Regions from separate parts of the Calothrix sp. NIES-2100 genome, predicted to be linked through region 2. Evidence: predicted binding sites of a transcription regulator. Region 2 holds the regulator's gene; the other holds the start of a gene.

Region 1 (8,062 bases), 5.8 Mb from region 2:
TCTTTAATACTCGAATTTCTATCAGATTTTGATATTAAAAGATTTAAAGATTAAGATCCCACTGAGAAATACACTGTGACAATGAAAGTGTACCCTCATCATCCACCTGGGGTATTAACTATCAAAGCAAAGCAAATGAACGCCAAACTAATCGCTTTCTCTAGTATTGTGACTGCATTTTTAGGCGCAGGAATTGGTTTTATTATTGCCTATTTACTTCCTTGCCCCTATACAAGTTCAATGTATAAAGATTTGGCTCAAAAATACGCCATTATTGGTGGAGTTGCTGGCTTGCTGATTGGCTCCAGTCAGGAAATGGTTCGCGAACTCAAGCAAGAACGGGACGCGGAAGAAGAATTACTGCGGGATTTAGATAAAGCGATTCGCTCAAATACAAATAAAGAAAAGTAGGGGCGTACAGCTGTACGTTCCTACAGATAATAGATTCAATCAAAGACTTACAAAAAATAAATTACCCATATTCCGTAGTACGAGCATCTTGCTCGATGAATGAACATCAGCTTCCGAGACGCTCGCACTACATATTGGGTATTTAAAAAATTGGATATTCCTTAAGACTTTTACTCAGGAATTTACCAGCCACCCGCCTCTAAACCATATCGAGCTTTAGTGTAAACATGATCGCCACCATTTTCAAATTTAGCTCGAGTCACAGGAGGCTTAGGAGTACCGCCAGTTTCGCTTCCTGGACATGGAGCAGAGATACACTGGATACCACCACTACCACCTTCCTCACCTAAAGCTAAGGTAGTTACTTCTCCGCCTTCTTCATTTAAAGCTTTGGTAGTTACTTCTCCACCTTCTTCACCTAAAGCCAAGGTAGTAAAAACAGTTCCACCTTGGACTTGGACAGCTTCCTCTTCTGAAAGGTTTTCTTCAAAATCGCATTCGATCATTTCTAAGTCAGAAAGGTTGAGAGCAAAAGGGTGTTGCATAAAATCTTTCCTCAATTTAAGCCACTATTAACCAACAAAATCTTGCCAATGGGAAATTTCAAAATCATTAATGAATCCCAGCCATCATTAGTTGCAAACTCTACTGTTAGCTAGATTCAATTAACTATTTTCTAGAGTAAATCAATTTGATATATAGTTATAGTGATTTTGGTTGGCTTATTAAAAAAAGACAGCCAAAATGGCTAGATTTTTTTCTAACTCTTTAATAAAGTCTTTGATAAAGGATAAATTGGATTTAACTTAATTCATAAGTAAACTCAGCAATTTGTCTGTAATGGGATAACCTGTTTGTTTTTCAAAGTGCAAAAACATTGGACTAGGATTTGCTTCTAAAAATATATATTCGCCCGTGGGTTTTAACCGCCAATCAATCGCCGTCCACTCTAACTTTAATGCTTGAGTAATGGCTAGACATTGCTGTTGTACTGATTCAGGTATTTGGATGGGAATTAACTCAGCTTCCATATCTTCCCGGAAATCTAAAGCAGGGCTACGAATTTCCGCAGAGTAAACTGCATCAGCAATCACATAAGTACGAATATTTGTCCCGGGAATATATTCTTGGAGGGTGACAGGAGAAATTTTTAAAGCCAAATTCAATCGTTTGGGATCTAAATGCGCCTCTGTGACTAATTGAGTATGCGCACCACCATACACTGGCTTAAAAATAACTTTTTCTAGAGACTGCGCAAACTCTGTAATTTCCTGGGGATCGTTACCAATGAGAGTGGCGGGAATCTCGACTCCAATTTGTTTAACTGCTCTGAGTTGTAAGGGTTTCTCTTTATGATATTCGTAAGCTTGCCAAGAATTTACCCAGCGACATGGACAAGCTTGCATGAGCGATCGCAATGTACTCATAGAATCATTGATGGCGATTCTTTTTTGCTCGGAATCCTTTAACTCAGGTATATAAACCCCAGACAACTGTCGCCAAAATACACTTTTAATATCTGTAAAATTTAAGCGCCGCTCTCCTGGTAGTATCAATCCTCCCATTTGAGTGTCAGGTCGCCAAAACATTTGCAACTGCGAGGGAAATAAAGTAGTATCTACATAATCTGCACTTACCCCTGCTTGGGTTAAAGATTGTTGAATATGTGCAGCATGTGCATCTTCAGCATTTCCCAAAACTAAAATATTCATGTAACAAATAATTAAGAATTAATACTAAGTTTGTCATTAACGTGAGTTTGACCAGTAATTGTTCTTAACATCACCTCCCTGCTAAGAGAGGTTCGGTTGCTGGGGGAGGTTCATCGAACTGACTGCTAATGGGTGGTTGATTAACGCGATCGCTGTATTATTTATCTGCGGTCAAAAATCTGAAAGTGATATTTCAATTCGTTAATTTAAACTTTAACTGTTTAGCTTACAGTTTTGTGGTCATTTTGGCGCGAAAATTTTTCAATCCTAGAGACGGGCTATGTAGGGAAAACAAAAGCATAGATTCACAAAGCGTAATCAGACTATCAACAGCCGACACGAGGACAGACTAACGTAAAGAAAATTCATGCAAACATAGATCAGCACCAGGATACTGATGTGTAACACCCGAAAACTCTGTTTACCTGAGGCTATGCGCCTACCAGGATGGAAGATAAGGTATAGTTACCAAAAGACACATCTGTCCGATCTCCGCAGCCGTTTGTCCGGAGATTATGCCATCTTGTCTTCAATTAGATACTATTGATGCTAGATAATGGGAAAGCTTTGTGATTTACTTGCCCATCTAGAGCCAAAGAAAAAATTAACACCTATGCGAACTCACTATTGCGGCGAACTCCGAAAAGAACATATTGGAGAAACTGTTACCTTGTACGGATGGGTAGACCGTCGCCGCGATCATGGGGGCGTGATATTCTTAGATTTACGCGATCGCTCTGGCATTCTCCAAATTGTCAGCGATCCCCAACGCACCCCAGATTCCTATGAGCAAGCTAATGCTCTGCGGAATGAATATGTTGTGGCAATCACTGGTAGAGTGACACAACGTCCCGACGAATCCCTAAATCCTCGCCTACCTACCGGCGAAATTGAAATCTACGCCGATAAAATTGAAATCCTCAATGGTGTGCGCAAACAGTTACCATTCCAGGTTTCCAGCGCTGACACCGAGAATGTGCGCGAAGAATTACGGCTGAAGTATCGTTACTTGGATTTGCGACGCGATCGCATGGCGAAGAATATACAATTGCGTCATCAAGTTGTCAAAGCCATGCGTCGCTATTTGGAAGACATCGAAGGTTTTATTGAAGTTGAAACCCCGATTCTTACCCGTTCCACCCCAGAAGGGGCGCGGGATTATATCCTTCCCAGTCGCGTCAACCCTGGTGAGTGGTTTGCTTTACCGCAATCACCGCAATTATTTAAGCAATTGCTGATGGTATCCGGTCTAGACAGATACTATCAGATAGCCCGTTGCTTCCGCGATGAAGACTTACGCGCCGACAGACAACCGGAATTTACGCAGTTGGACATGGAAATGAGTTTCATGTCTCAAGAAGAAATTATCCAACTCAATGAGAAGTTAGTTGCTTATATCTTCAAAACTGTTAAAGGAATTGAGTTACATCATCCTTTTCCCCGTCTTACCTATAAAGAAGCGATGGAACGCTACGGTAGTGATAAACCAGATACTCGTTATGGTTTGGAACTAGTTGATGTTTCTGATATCTTAAAAGATTCTGGGTTTAAAGTTTTTCGAGATGCGATCGCCAATGGTGGTATCGTCAAAATCTTACCCATTCCCAATGGTAACGATGCTATTTCCAATGTCCGCATCAAAACAGGCGGTGATATTTTCAAAGAAGCGAGTGAAGCAGGCGCTAAAGGTTTAGCTTACATCCGCGTTCGCGAAGAGGGTGAAATTGACACCATTGGCGCAATTAAAGACAACCTCAGCCCTGAACAAAAAGCGGAAATTTTACGCCGTACAGGTGCAAAAGCCGGACATTTGCTGCTATTTGGGGCTGGTGATACCGCCACAGTTAATAAAACTTTAGATAGATTACGGCAATTTGCTGCTAAAGAATTTGGCTTAATCGATCCAGAAAAAATTAACTTGCTCTGGATTACCGATTTCCCCATGTTCGAGTGGAATGCTGATGAAAAACGCTTAGAAGCGCTACACCACCCCTTTACTGCACCCCATCCCGATGATTTACATGACTTAAAAACCGCCCGCGCCCAAGCCTATGATTTAGTATTCAACGGCTTTGAAGTTGGCGGTGGTAGTCGGCGGATTTATCAGCGCGATGTTCAAGAACAGGTGTTTGAAGCCATCGGTTTGTCCCCCGAAGAAGCCCAGAATAAATTTGGCTTTCTTTTAGAAGCCTTTGAATATGGTACACCGCCGCATGGTGGTATCGCCTACGGTTTAGATCGGTTAGCGATGTTGTTAGCGAAAGAAGAATCCATTCGCGATGTCATCGCTTTTCCGAAGACACAACAAGCCCGTTGCTTGTTGACAGATGCGCCTTCTGGGGTGGATGCGAAGCAGTTGAAAGAATTGCACGTTGCTTCAACTTACAAACCAAAAACTTAGTGAACTAGCGAATTGTCTAATTAGGTGGGCATTGCCCACCAATTACCTGAATTGAAACGGCAAAGAAATTAATAATAGACCTCTTTGCTAAGAGCTATAATTTGTTTCAAAATTAATGTGTAGATGACAACAAACAAACTTAAAGCCTTAGAGCTTTTTGCTGGTATCGGTGGATTTCGCCTGGGTATGGCAAATTCAAACATTCAAACAGTATGGGCAAATGATATCGATCAACTGTGTTGTAAAGTTTATGAAAGTAATTTTGGTAAAGACTCTATTGTTTTAGGCGATATCAACGAAATATCTTTATTAGACATTCCCAGTCACGATATTTTAACTGCTGGCTTCCCTTGCCAACCTTTTAGTCCTGCTGGTAAAAAACTCGGTGTGAGAGATAGATTTAGGGGAACACTATTTGAGCGAATTATACAAATACTAGACCAGAAGCAACCAAAATATTTTTTTTTGGAAAATGTCAAAAGACTTTTGACAATGGAAAATGGCTATCATTTTCGATTAATTTTAAATGCACTTTCTGAATTGGATTATTTTATTGAATGGCGACTAATTAATCCATTGAGTTTTGGAATACCCCAAAATCGAGATAGAATTTTTATCTTTGGCACGAAAATTAGCTCAATAGATATAACACCTTTTGATTTAGAAAAGCTATCGGTTTTTTTGACTCAAAATGACAATATTTTATGGACAAATCTCGAAGAGCCATTGGTAAAATATATGTGGCCAATTATGGCTATGAAAAGTAAAAATGATAATTGGGGAGTTGCCTATAAACATAAGATGTTCAGTCAAAAGATTTCATCATTGCCTGATATCCAGCCTAGAAAAAGGCTTCAAGATATTCTTCAAGATGAGTCAATAGTGGACACTCAATTTGATTTTACTGCCGAGACGCTGGAGCGGATTAAGCAAAGTAAGCCTGTCAATCGCTATTGTAATGGAGTTGAAATTTTGTACAACCAAGATGGAGGGGCGAGACTTGGTTATACTATTTTTGGAATTAATGGTATTGCATCAACACTGACTGCTTCAACATCTAGGCATTATGAACGCTACCAAGTAGGTGATAAATTTCGACGTTTAACTAATATTGAATATGCCCGACTTATGGGTTTTCCTGATACTTGGTGTCAAGTTGCCAGAATTTACGATCAATACACATTATTTGGAAATGCCATTGTACCAGCTTGTGTAGAGTGGGTATGTAAAAGAATTGGTCAAAGAAATTTTGAATTGTGTAAACCTAATTGGCAGCAATTAAGTTTGGCTATTTAAAAAATGCAACCTCTCACCTTATCTTCCCTCAAAACTGCTGCACGGGATTTTTGTACTGTAATTAGTGCCACACAAATTCCGAATCTATACGGGGTTACAGATGGTAAAGCTGTAGGGACATACGTTGAATTTACTTTTAATCAATATTTATCGATAAATTACGAATACACGATTGGTAGTGCTGCTTTGGGAATTGATTTTCCTGAATTAGAAGTTGATTTGAAAGTAACATCAATTCGACAGCCCCAGTCTTCTTGTCCCTTTCGGAATGCTAGTCAAAAAGTATATGGATTGGGCTATCATCTGTTGATATTTGCATATGAAAAGATTGATGAACATAGCTCTCGCACTGCTAATTTAAACTTCCAGAACGTCGTTTTTGTAGCCAGAGAACAAACTGGAGATTACCAAACAACCTACGGGTTAAGAGAAATCTTACGTCGTCATGGTAACAAAGAAGATGTCATAGCATTTTTAGAGGAACGTAACTTTCCTTTAGATGAAATTGGCCGTGAGGTACTTGCAGAAAGAATTTTGCAGCAACCGCCAGAAATGGGCTACCTGACAATTTCTAATGCACTACAATGGCGGTTGCAATACAGTAGGATTATTCAGGTAGCAACTACGACGACAACGATAGGTGTAGAAAATCTACTGCTAGGGTGACGGGTGGGATAATTTCATACTTCATACTGAGCGCCTTCAGTTGACTCTTGACAAACAAAAACCCGCCGTAGCGGGCTTATGCACAACAAAACTAAGCACAATAAAAGCTTCATTTAGGCGAAGTATCTCAATTCAGCTTCTAATTGACGAACTAGCTTTTCGTCGCCCTGGGTTCTGGCTACTTGCAAGCGGCGTTCTATATCTCTTTGAATGTTTTGTCTGTGGGCATCTCTGGCTCTGTTTGCAGCTTGTAATCTATTTGTATTCATAATGATTACCTCTTTAAGATTTCACCTTTTTATCTTGTTTTCCTAATATAGCACAAATTTCGTAGCGGTTGTTACAGAAAAATATTCTTTTTTGCATGTGTATAGATATACGTCTAATGTACCAATGGATAAAGTAAGAATCTCTGATGCATCCTGGACTGAGGAGCAACAATTACCACCAGCTAAAATCCTGACTTTATTGAGCGATTTTGGCGATCGCGATGTCTATGTGGGGGTGATGAAGGGAGCGATCGCGCAAATCAACTCTCGGCTCAAGGTGATCGATTTGACGCACCAGATTCCGCCGCAAAACATTGCTGCTGCTAGGTTTTGCTTAATGAATGCTTATGCTTATTTTCCGCCGGGGACAGTGCATGTAGCGGTGGTAGATCCGGGAGTGGGAAGCCAGCGCCGAGCGATCGCAGTCGAATTTGCTGGTGGATTTTTGGTAGGGCCAGATAATGGCATCTTTAGTGGAGTACTCAGTCAAAATCCAGCGATCGCAGCGGTTGAGTTAACAAATTTTAACTATTGGCGCACCCCCCAACCCAGTAACACATTTCATGGTAGAGATATATTTGCACCAGTGGGAGCTAATTTGGCTAGTGGCGTACCGATCCCAGAACTAGGAAGAGAAATAGATCCCGCAACCTTGGTTCAACTAAATATAGGTGAATGCCAAGAAACAACAACCGGTGTAGTAGGTTGTATTCAATATATTGACCACTTTGGCAACTTAGTGAGTAACATTCCCGGAAGATACGTCCAAGGCAAAACCTGGCGCGTGCAAGTCCGTGGATTGAGTATACCAGGGTGTGAAACCTATAGTGATGTAGCAGTGGGAGAAGCGATCGCTTTAGTTGGGAGTCACGGCTGGGTAGAAATTGCGATCAATAGCGGTAATGCACATTCACAATTGCAAATCAACTTGCAAGATAGGTTAGAGGTCATTTGTCATTAGTCATTAGTCATTTGTGATTAGACTAAGTACGAGGGACTCATTCGCAATCTAGATTCATAACTGATTTACTATGACTACACAAACATTATCAGCCCCAGAAGTATATCAAGGTCAGTTTGGGGAATTTACAATTACTCAGAGCGATCGCATTGGTGTGATTATCTACCGCGCTGGATTAATGATAGCTGCACTCAGCTTTGCTATAGGTAGCGCTTTAGTATTGTTCAACAATCAGCCAATTAACTTTACCATCTTAACTTGGCTATACGCCTGTTTTACCCTCGCTCTCGGTGTGAGTTTATTGACCATCCATATATATATGGCATTACTGCACCGATTTTTACAG
Region 2 (8,062 bases):
AGGGGCGATGAGGGAGTTTGGAGATAATATCAAAAAGCTTGCCATCCCTACCAACGACCCTTGTCCTGAGCGCAGCCTAAGCCAATGCGCTATGCCCTATTTTCCAGCCAGTGTTTAGTTATTAGCTAGTTGAATTATTTAACAGGATGATTTTTTTGTTGAATTTGTTGGATGAAAAACTCTTCTAAGGAGGTACGAGACAAGTTCATAGCAACGACTTGTCCACCACTAGGACGAAGACTAGCAAGAAAATCATAGTAATTATCTTGTTGTAGTGTACCTTGCCAAGAACCATCAGCCTTAAAGACGATACTGGGTATCCATTGTTGGATAATTTCGCGATCGCCACCTATCCCTTTAATATGATAAACGCTCTCATTTCCTAAAAGTTCCTGGAAAGAACCAGTGCAAATTAATTCACCTTGGGAAAGAATTGCAACGCGATCGCACAATTGTTCTACTTCAGAGAGAATATGGCTGTTGAAAAATATTGTCTTACCTGCGGCTTTGAGTTTGAGGATAATTTCTCGCATTTGGTAGCGTCCCACAGGATCAAGACCAGACATGGGTTCATCTAAAAAGATTAACTCCGGATCGTTAATCAAGGCCTGTGCCATACCTACACGCTGTAGCATCCCCTTGGAGTAGCGACGCATCTGTTTTTTTCGCGCATCAGCTTGAGATAAACCAACTAATTCTAAGAGTTGGGGAATGCGTTGACGTTGTAAACTATGGGGAATTTGAAATAGCCCCGCTGCTAGCTGCAAAAATTCCCAGCCAGTGAGATAGTCATATAAATAAGGATTTTCTGGCAGGTAACCAATATATTGCTTCACGCTGCGATCGCCTAATGGTTTACCCAGCAATAATCCCCGCCCAGAACTAGGACGGATAATTCCCAGTAATAATTTTAACAGTGTAGTTTTCCCTGCACCATTCGGTCCCAATAGTCCAAAAGTTTCTCCAGGGTAAACAATTAAAGAGCAACTTTTGAGCGAGACAACTTTTTGGTGCATCCAAAAGCCAGTACGGTAGACTTTTCGCAACTCAGAAGTTAATACTACTGGCGGAGTATCGGGAGTATTCAGTTGAGAATCAGGAGCATCTACAACAGACTTCATCTTGCTTCCATGCACCTTATGGCAGTAACTTGTTATCAATTACAGGTTACCCATTGATTAGCAAGAACTAACATGGGCATGGGGCATGGGGCATGGGGCACTTGTACTCTCGCAAGTAGAAGTATTGGGCATAGGTTTCCCTTGTCCTCCTTGTCCTCCTTGTCTTTTTTGTCCCCCTTGTCCCCCTTGTCCTCCTTGTCCCCCTTATCCTCCTTCCCTTGTCCCCCCTGCCCCCTGCTCCCCTGCCTGCTTTACAAAACCCCTTTAGAACTGGGAATCATTCCCCCACGACGGGGGTCTATTTCCACAGCTATCCGTATTGCCCTAGCAAAAGCTTTAAATGTTGCCTCAATAATGTGATGGGAATTAATGCCATCTAGCTGACGAATGTGCAGTGTCAATTGGCTATGGTTCACTATTGCTACAAAAAATTCCCGTACTAATTGGGTATCATATGTTCCCACCCGCTGGGTAGGAATCTGTAAACCATAGCTGAGGTGAGGTCTTCCAGAAAAGTCCAGTGCTACTTGAACTAATGCTTCATCAAGTGGTGCCAGGAAATTGCCAAAGCGGATAATGCCTTTGCGATCGCCTAGGGCTTTACTCAAAGCTTGCCCTAGGGTAATGCCCACATCTTCGTTAGTGTGGTGGTCGTCAATTTCCCAGTCTCCCTTTGCTTGTACATCCAAGTCAATCAAACCGTGGGAGGCAATTTGATGCAGCATATGATCCAAAAATGGAATGCCAGTTGCTGCCTTACAGATTCCTGTACCATCGAGGTTAACCGTAACTTGAACATCGGTTTCACCAGTAGTGCGATGAACAGAAGCAATCCGAGGGCTGGGACTAGATTGGTCGTATTGGGAGATGTTAACTTGACGATCACTGATTTGCATAGCTAATGAGGATTGGGGATGAGGGAGATGAGGGGGATGAGGGAGATGAGGGGGATGAGGGGGACAAGGGAGACAAGGGGGACAAGGAGGACTATTGACTATTGCCCAATGCCCAATGCCCAATGACTAACTACATTCCCATGATTTCATATCCTGCATCCACATATATGACTTGCCCAGTAATTCCGCTGGACAAATCGCTACATAAGAAAGCCGCAGTGTTTCCTACTTCTAACTGGGTGACTGTACGTCGCAGGGGTGCAACTTGCTCCACATGATGAATCATATCCAAAATGCCTCCCACCGCACTAGAGGCTAAAGTACGAATGGGGCCAGCAGAGATGGCATTTACCCGAATATTTTGTGGGCCGAGTTCAGCAGCTAGGTAACGTACACTTGCTTCTAAACCTGCCTTGGCGACTCCCATAATGTTATAATTAGGGATTGCCCTAATGCTACCTAAATATGAGAGGGTGAGGATACTTCCGCCTTCGGTCATTAACGGTTTGGCTGCACCACTTAACTGTACTAGTGAATAAGTACTAATTTGTAGTGCTGTGCTGAAGCCAGTACGTGATGTTTGGCTAAAATCTCCGCTCAAATCGTCTTTATTAGCAAAAGCAAGACAGTGGATAAGAATGTCTAGCTTTCCCCACTGACTGCCGATGGTTTCAAAGGTAGACTGAATCTGTTCATCGTTTTGGACATCACATGGCAGGAATAAGCTGGGGTTGAGGGGTTCTACCAATTCGGCAACTTTTTTCTCCATTTTGCCTCGCTCATCTGGCAAATAGGTAATACCTAAGTTCGCTCCAGCTTTGTGTAGTTGTTGAGCGATTCCCCAGGCGATTGAGCGGTTATTTGCAATACCTGTAACTAGGGCATTTTTTCCAGTCAGATTGAGCATATAAATTTTTCATGTGAACAATCATGCTAGAGCATACTAGAATCTGAGGCTACTTTGACTTTGTTTTACACAGGATTTGTAAAAATGATTATTGGTAAGAGTATTTACAACAATAAAAAACTCCACTCAAGAATCGGAGTTTTTGTAGGGGCGGGTTTATTTAAATCATTGTTGATCGGTGAGGATATCTGTGAACCCGCCCGTACAGTGGACAGTGGAAAAAATATATAAAAACCGCCGACAAGGGGACGTGGTATTAAACCAGATCCAAAAAAACAACTGACAACTGACAAATGACAACTGACACGCGAAATGCAATAAAATTACTGTTTATTTCTTAATAAATTCTCAAGATATCTTGATTTTATCTTTAAAAAACCTGTTGAATACACCTATGATATGTAGCTTTTCAAAAAGTACTAGCTAAAAATATCAATAATTATGTATCATGATAAACAAATAACTGGGAAGCAGGAATTTTGAGTATAGGAAAGTACAGAAAGGTTGACGGTGCTTTATTGATTTTTCAGGTGTATTCTTAGGTAATCAGTTTTTGTTTTTCCGGCATTGGGTAGGGGAAGGGAGATGATCGTGACACAAGATAAAGCCCTAGCAAATGTTTTTCGTCAGATGGCAACTGGAGCGTTTCCGCCGGTTGTAGAAACGTTTGAACGCAATAAAACGATCTTTTTTCCTGGCGATCCTGCTGAAAGAGTTTATTTTCTTTTAAAAGGTGCTGTTAAGCTTTCTAGGGTGTATGAAGCAGGAGAAGAAATCACAGTAGCACTGCTGCGGGAAAATAGCGTTTTTGGTGTGCTGTCATTGCTGACAGGAAACAAGTCCGATAGATTTTACCATGCCGTTGCATTTACCCCTGTAGAATTACTGTCAGCTCCAATTGAACAGGTGGAGCAAGCACTCAAGGAAAACCCAGAATTATCAATGTTAATGCTGCGAGGTCTGTCTTCGCGAATTTTACAAACAGAGATGATGATTGAAACTCTTGCACACCGAGATATGGGTTCAAGGTTAGTAAGTTTTTTGTTAATTCTCTGTCGAGATTTTGGTGTTCCTTGCGCTGATGGGATCACAATTGATCTGAAGCTATCTCATCAGGCGATCGCGGAAGCAATCGGTTCTACTCGCGTTACGGTGACTAGGTTACTTGGAGATTTACGTGAGAAAAAAATGATTTCTATCCACAAAAAAAAGATTACTGTGCATAAACCTGTTACCTTAAGTAGGCAATTCACTTAAAAGCAATTGGGGGAAGCAGAGGTGGCAGGTGTTGTGTTTTGAGAGATAACACCGATAATGGAGGTAGATCTCAAAATTGACTAAATATCTCCACCCAAAAGCGGACTCTTGATGTTGTCAGCGGTCAGTTGCTTTGAATCTATGTACCGCCAGTCCAGTTGCTCCAGAGTGGAAACCAAAAAGACCGCAGGGCTGCGACAAGGAAACGGTGCATAAAACTTTCATCAAAAACAACTGACAAGTACGGGTTTAGCATTGCTAAACCCCTATAACTGACAAATGACACGCCAAGCAAGTAAATTCAGCTATTGTCAATCTCTATATCCCCCACAAAAAATGGTTGAAAGTAGTAGGCTGTATCTGGAAGCATTTCGGTAGCTGAAGATGACCACCGGGTACATCCTCATTGCAGCAATTTTAATTCTGGGGGGCATGCTTGCCACTGTCGGCGATCGCATCGGCACACGAGTTGGCAAGGCGCGCCTCTCTCTATTTAAGTTACGTCCTAAAAATACGGCAGTAGTAGTAACTATTTTTACTGGTACTTTAATTTCAGCATCAACTCTGGCAATTTTATTTGCTGCGGATGAAGGATTGCGCAAAGGGGTTTTTGAGTTAGAGGATATTCAAAGGGATCTGAGAAATAAACGCGAACAGCTAAAAACCACAGAAACCCAGAAAAGTCAAGTAGAAAGTGAGTTGAACCAAGCGAGGACAGCACAAGCCCAAGCTCAAAAAGACTTACAAGCGATTAATCAGTCCTTACAAGCGGCGAATGCTAAACAACAGGCTACCCAAGCCCAACTCAACCGTACTCAAACTCAACAAGCCCAAACCCAAGCTCAATTAAACCGCACTCAAACTCAACTAGGACAAGTTGTAGCTCAATATCAAAAAGCAATAGCGGAACTGCAAAGCGTTTACGACGAGAAAAAGAATCTCTTGGCGGAAATCGAACAACGGAAGATAGAACGCCAAAGACTCTACGCCGAAGCAAAAAAAGCGATTGACGAAGCCAAAACAGCTATTGCTAACCGCGATCGCGAACTCGCCAACCGCCAAGAAGCAATTGAACAGCGAGACCAAAAAATTTCCCAGTTAGATAAACTGATTCAACAGCGCAATTTAGAAGTTGCAACCCGTGAACAGGTAATTGCTAAACGAGAATCTCGTCTCAAAGAATTGGAAAAGCAACAGAACTACCTAGAGCAGGAAGTTGCTAGGCTGGAAAAATATTATCAGTCTTACCGTGACCTACGTTTAGGGAAATTGGCTTTGGTGCGAGGCCAAGTTCTATCTGCGGCTGTGGTTCAGGTTAACCAACCCACAGAAGCCCGTCAAGCAGTTATCCAACTGCTCAACGAAGCTAATCAAAATGCTATCCTCGAATTAGCTGAACCTGGGACAAATACAGGAAATAATGTCCAAATACTCCATGTTACCCAGGATAGAATCGAGCAATTGATCAAGCAGATTAATGATGGTCGTCAATATGTCATCCGAATTTTCTCTGCTGGTAATTACGTGAGGGGTGAAAAGCAGATAGAATTTTTTACCGATACAGCAAAAAACCAACTAGTCTTTTCTGGGGGACAGGTACTAGCTACGACTACCGCCGATCCCAAAATCATGACATCTTATCAGCTAAGACAGCGGATTGATTTGCTGATTTCCGCTTCCCAATTTCGTGCCCGTAATGCGGGAATTATTGAAAATGTGCAAGTAGAAGGTACTTTTCTGCGCTTTTTTGCCCAACTCAAACAATTTGATCAACCTTTAGAGATTAAAGCGATCGCGGCTGAAGACACTTTTACAGCCGGGCCACTGAGAGTAAAGTTAGTGGCAATAATTAACGGTCAAGTTATTTTTAGCACTTAAAAAAAGTATTCAGGGATTAGGGGCGAGGGGTTAGGAGATGAAGGAAGGGGGACAAGGGAGACAAGGAGGACAAGGAATTTTAGATTTTAGATTTGCGATAGCGCAGCGTTAGCGAGTCCACGAGCGTCTTTTGGATTCTAATCTAAAATTTAAAATCCAAAATCCAAAATTGTTTTCAATGCCCCATGCCCAATGCCCAATGCCCAATTGTTTAAATTTTGAATTGCTTATGACTCTTCGTGAATTCTCACCGACACAACCAGTCATTTTAGGCTTTGATCCCGGTCGAGATAAGTGTGGTATGGCGGTGATCGGACTGGATCGGCAAATACATTATCACCAAGTTGTGATTGCAAATGAAGCGATCGCTACCATTGAAACCCTTCGTCAGCAGTTCCCTATATCCTTAATGGTGATGGGCGACCAAACTACAGCGAAGCAGTGGAAAAAAAGACTGCTTCAAGAATTAGTAGAACCGCTAAATATTGTGTTAATTGATGAACGCTACACTACTTTAGAAGCACGCGATCGCTATTGGCAAATGTACCCTCCCAAAGGACTGACAAAACTATTACCCCAGGGTATGCGACAACCCCCACGACCGATAGATGATATTGTTGCCATTCTTTTAATTGAAAGGTACTTAAATCGTTTAGCCGAATCAGTTAACAGTTAACAGGTAACAATAGTTAGGAATACCTAAAGTTCAGCGCGGATAGTGAAAGCATAGTCGCCTCCAGGCTCCAACTGGTAATCTTGTTTCTCCAAGAAGCGCCCCAGAGGTTCTTTAATTAAAGCGCGACCTTGGGAAGGCTTCACAGACAGTTCTCCCCGGCGAAAATGCCATTGGAACTGCCATTCATACTCACCCGCACTCACTTCGCCCTCAAGGAAGCCGTGTTGCCAAGATTGGCGGGTAATTTTGACATGGGCGATGGTTTCTGGCAGACGTTTAGCACTCACAATGCTGTATGTTAAGTTGGGAATTAAAGTTAACCACGTAGGCTAATTCTTTTAATACCAAACATAGCGTAAATTGAGAAACTGACAAAATGAGTATTTTGAAAAGAGAATAGGAAAATACCCTATAAATACGGAGAATGTGCCGCGAAGCATTGCGTGGCGGTATAGGCTTGTACAGCATTTATATGCTGAGCTAATTTTCCCCTTGATCGGGAAGCTGGCTGACAACCCCAAAGTGCAATCAATACATTTAAAAAGATTGTGCTAAATTGGTTTTGACTGTGAGTGATTCACCATATATTGTTTTGAATCAATGAGAGTGACCCTGAAGCAATCCTCGAATGAACGTATTTTCCGAGGATCGATTTTGCTCAGGATAGAAGCTGATGATATTTGCACTCAAATTTGGACATCATGTATATTCGATCCTTATCAAGAACTGTACATCTGGCTGGGGCAAATTCGAGACTCCCAACTACCCGCAAAAATGATAATAGATGAGGAAGGTCATGGAGTAGAGCTGATAGCTGAGTATTTGAGCGATCTACTTGTGCAATTCCGAATTGAGCCGTGGATGTGTGGGAATGATACTACAACACGCCTCAAGATTACTACTGAGCGTTCTGAATTAATCGAGGCTTTTCATCATGGAATCATCAAATTTATTCAAGATGAGTATCAACCATTACAATGGTCAGACATTGATGATCTGAGCAATACAAATTGGGGAGCTTTGCTCAAACCATATAATATATCTGGTCAAAATTGGCGAACACGTTTAGCAATTTACAGGGGAGGACATGGTAGGGTTCCCGAAACTGGACGTGAAACCGTATGGAACCAACTCACCCTAGAACAGCAATGGCTGGTAATTCTACATGATGTACTGCTATGGACTACACAATTAACAGCTAACGGTCAAATCACAGAAGCTTATGCACTTGTCAGCTTCTACAAAAATTTACCAATCGATATTGCTTTAGGTGAATTTGATGCAAGTTGGTATGAGAAGCGAAGAATTGAAATCAACAAAAAATATG

Evidence for each region. The regulator NtcA, encoded in region 2, controls nitrogen genes in cyanobacteria. The targets are predictions, from matches to a motif close to TNTGTANNNNNNNNTACANA.
Region 1: AACU32_RS00405 (SAM hydrolase/SAM-dependent halogenase family protein) is a predicted target of NtcA. The motif match lies at 6,814-6,833, and genes of this name have one in related genera.

Annotation. Positions count from the first base shown of each region.
Region 1 covers NZ_CAWNLA010000001.1:92,777-100,838, reverse strand. Annotated here, with positions in the region: gene AACU32_RS00440 (hypothetical protein) at 76-411, shown strand; gene AACU32_RS00435 (hypothetical protein) at 594-956, opposite strand; gene AACU32_RS00430 (MvdC/MvdD family ATP grasp protein) at 1,218-2,123, opposite strand; gene aspS (aspartate--tRNA ligase) at 2,737-4,524, shown strand; gene AACU32_RS00420 (DNA cytosine methyltransferase) at 4,648-5,820, shown strand; gene AACU32_RS00415 (restriction endonuclease) at 5,824-6,486, shown strand; gene pirA (arginine synthesis PII-interacting regulator PirA) at 6,600-6,755, opposite strand; gene AACU32_RS00405 (SAM hydrolase/SAM-dependent halogenase family protein) at 6,880-7,716, shown strand; gene AACU32_RS00400 (DUF2301 domain-containing membrane protein) at 7,787-8,062, shown strand, end outside.
Region 2 covers NZ_CAWNLA010000001.1:5,889,356-5,897,417, forward strand. Annotated here, with positions in the region: gene AACU32_RS23920 (ABC transporter ATP-binding protein) at 135-1,121, opposite strand; gene hisB (imidazoleglycerol-phosphate dehydratase HisB) at 1,373-2,017, opposite strand; gene fabI (enoyl-ACP reductase FabI) at 2,148-2,924, opposite strand; gene ntcA (global nitrogen regulator NtcA) at 3,510-4,181, shown strand; gene AACU32_RS23940 (DUF3084 domain-containing protein) at 4,566-6,059, shown strand; gene AACU32_RS23945 (pre-16S rRNA-processing nuclease YqgF) at 6,289-6,735, shown strand; gene AACU32_RS23950 (DUF3146 family protein) at 6,759-7,022, opposite strand; gene AACU32_RS23955 (S1 RNA-binding domain-containing protein) at 7,390-8,062, shown strand, end outside.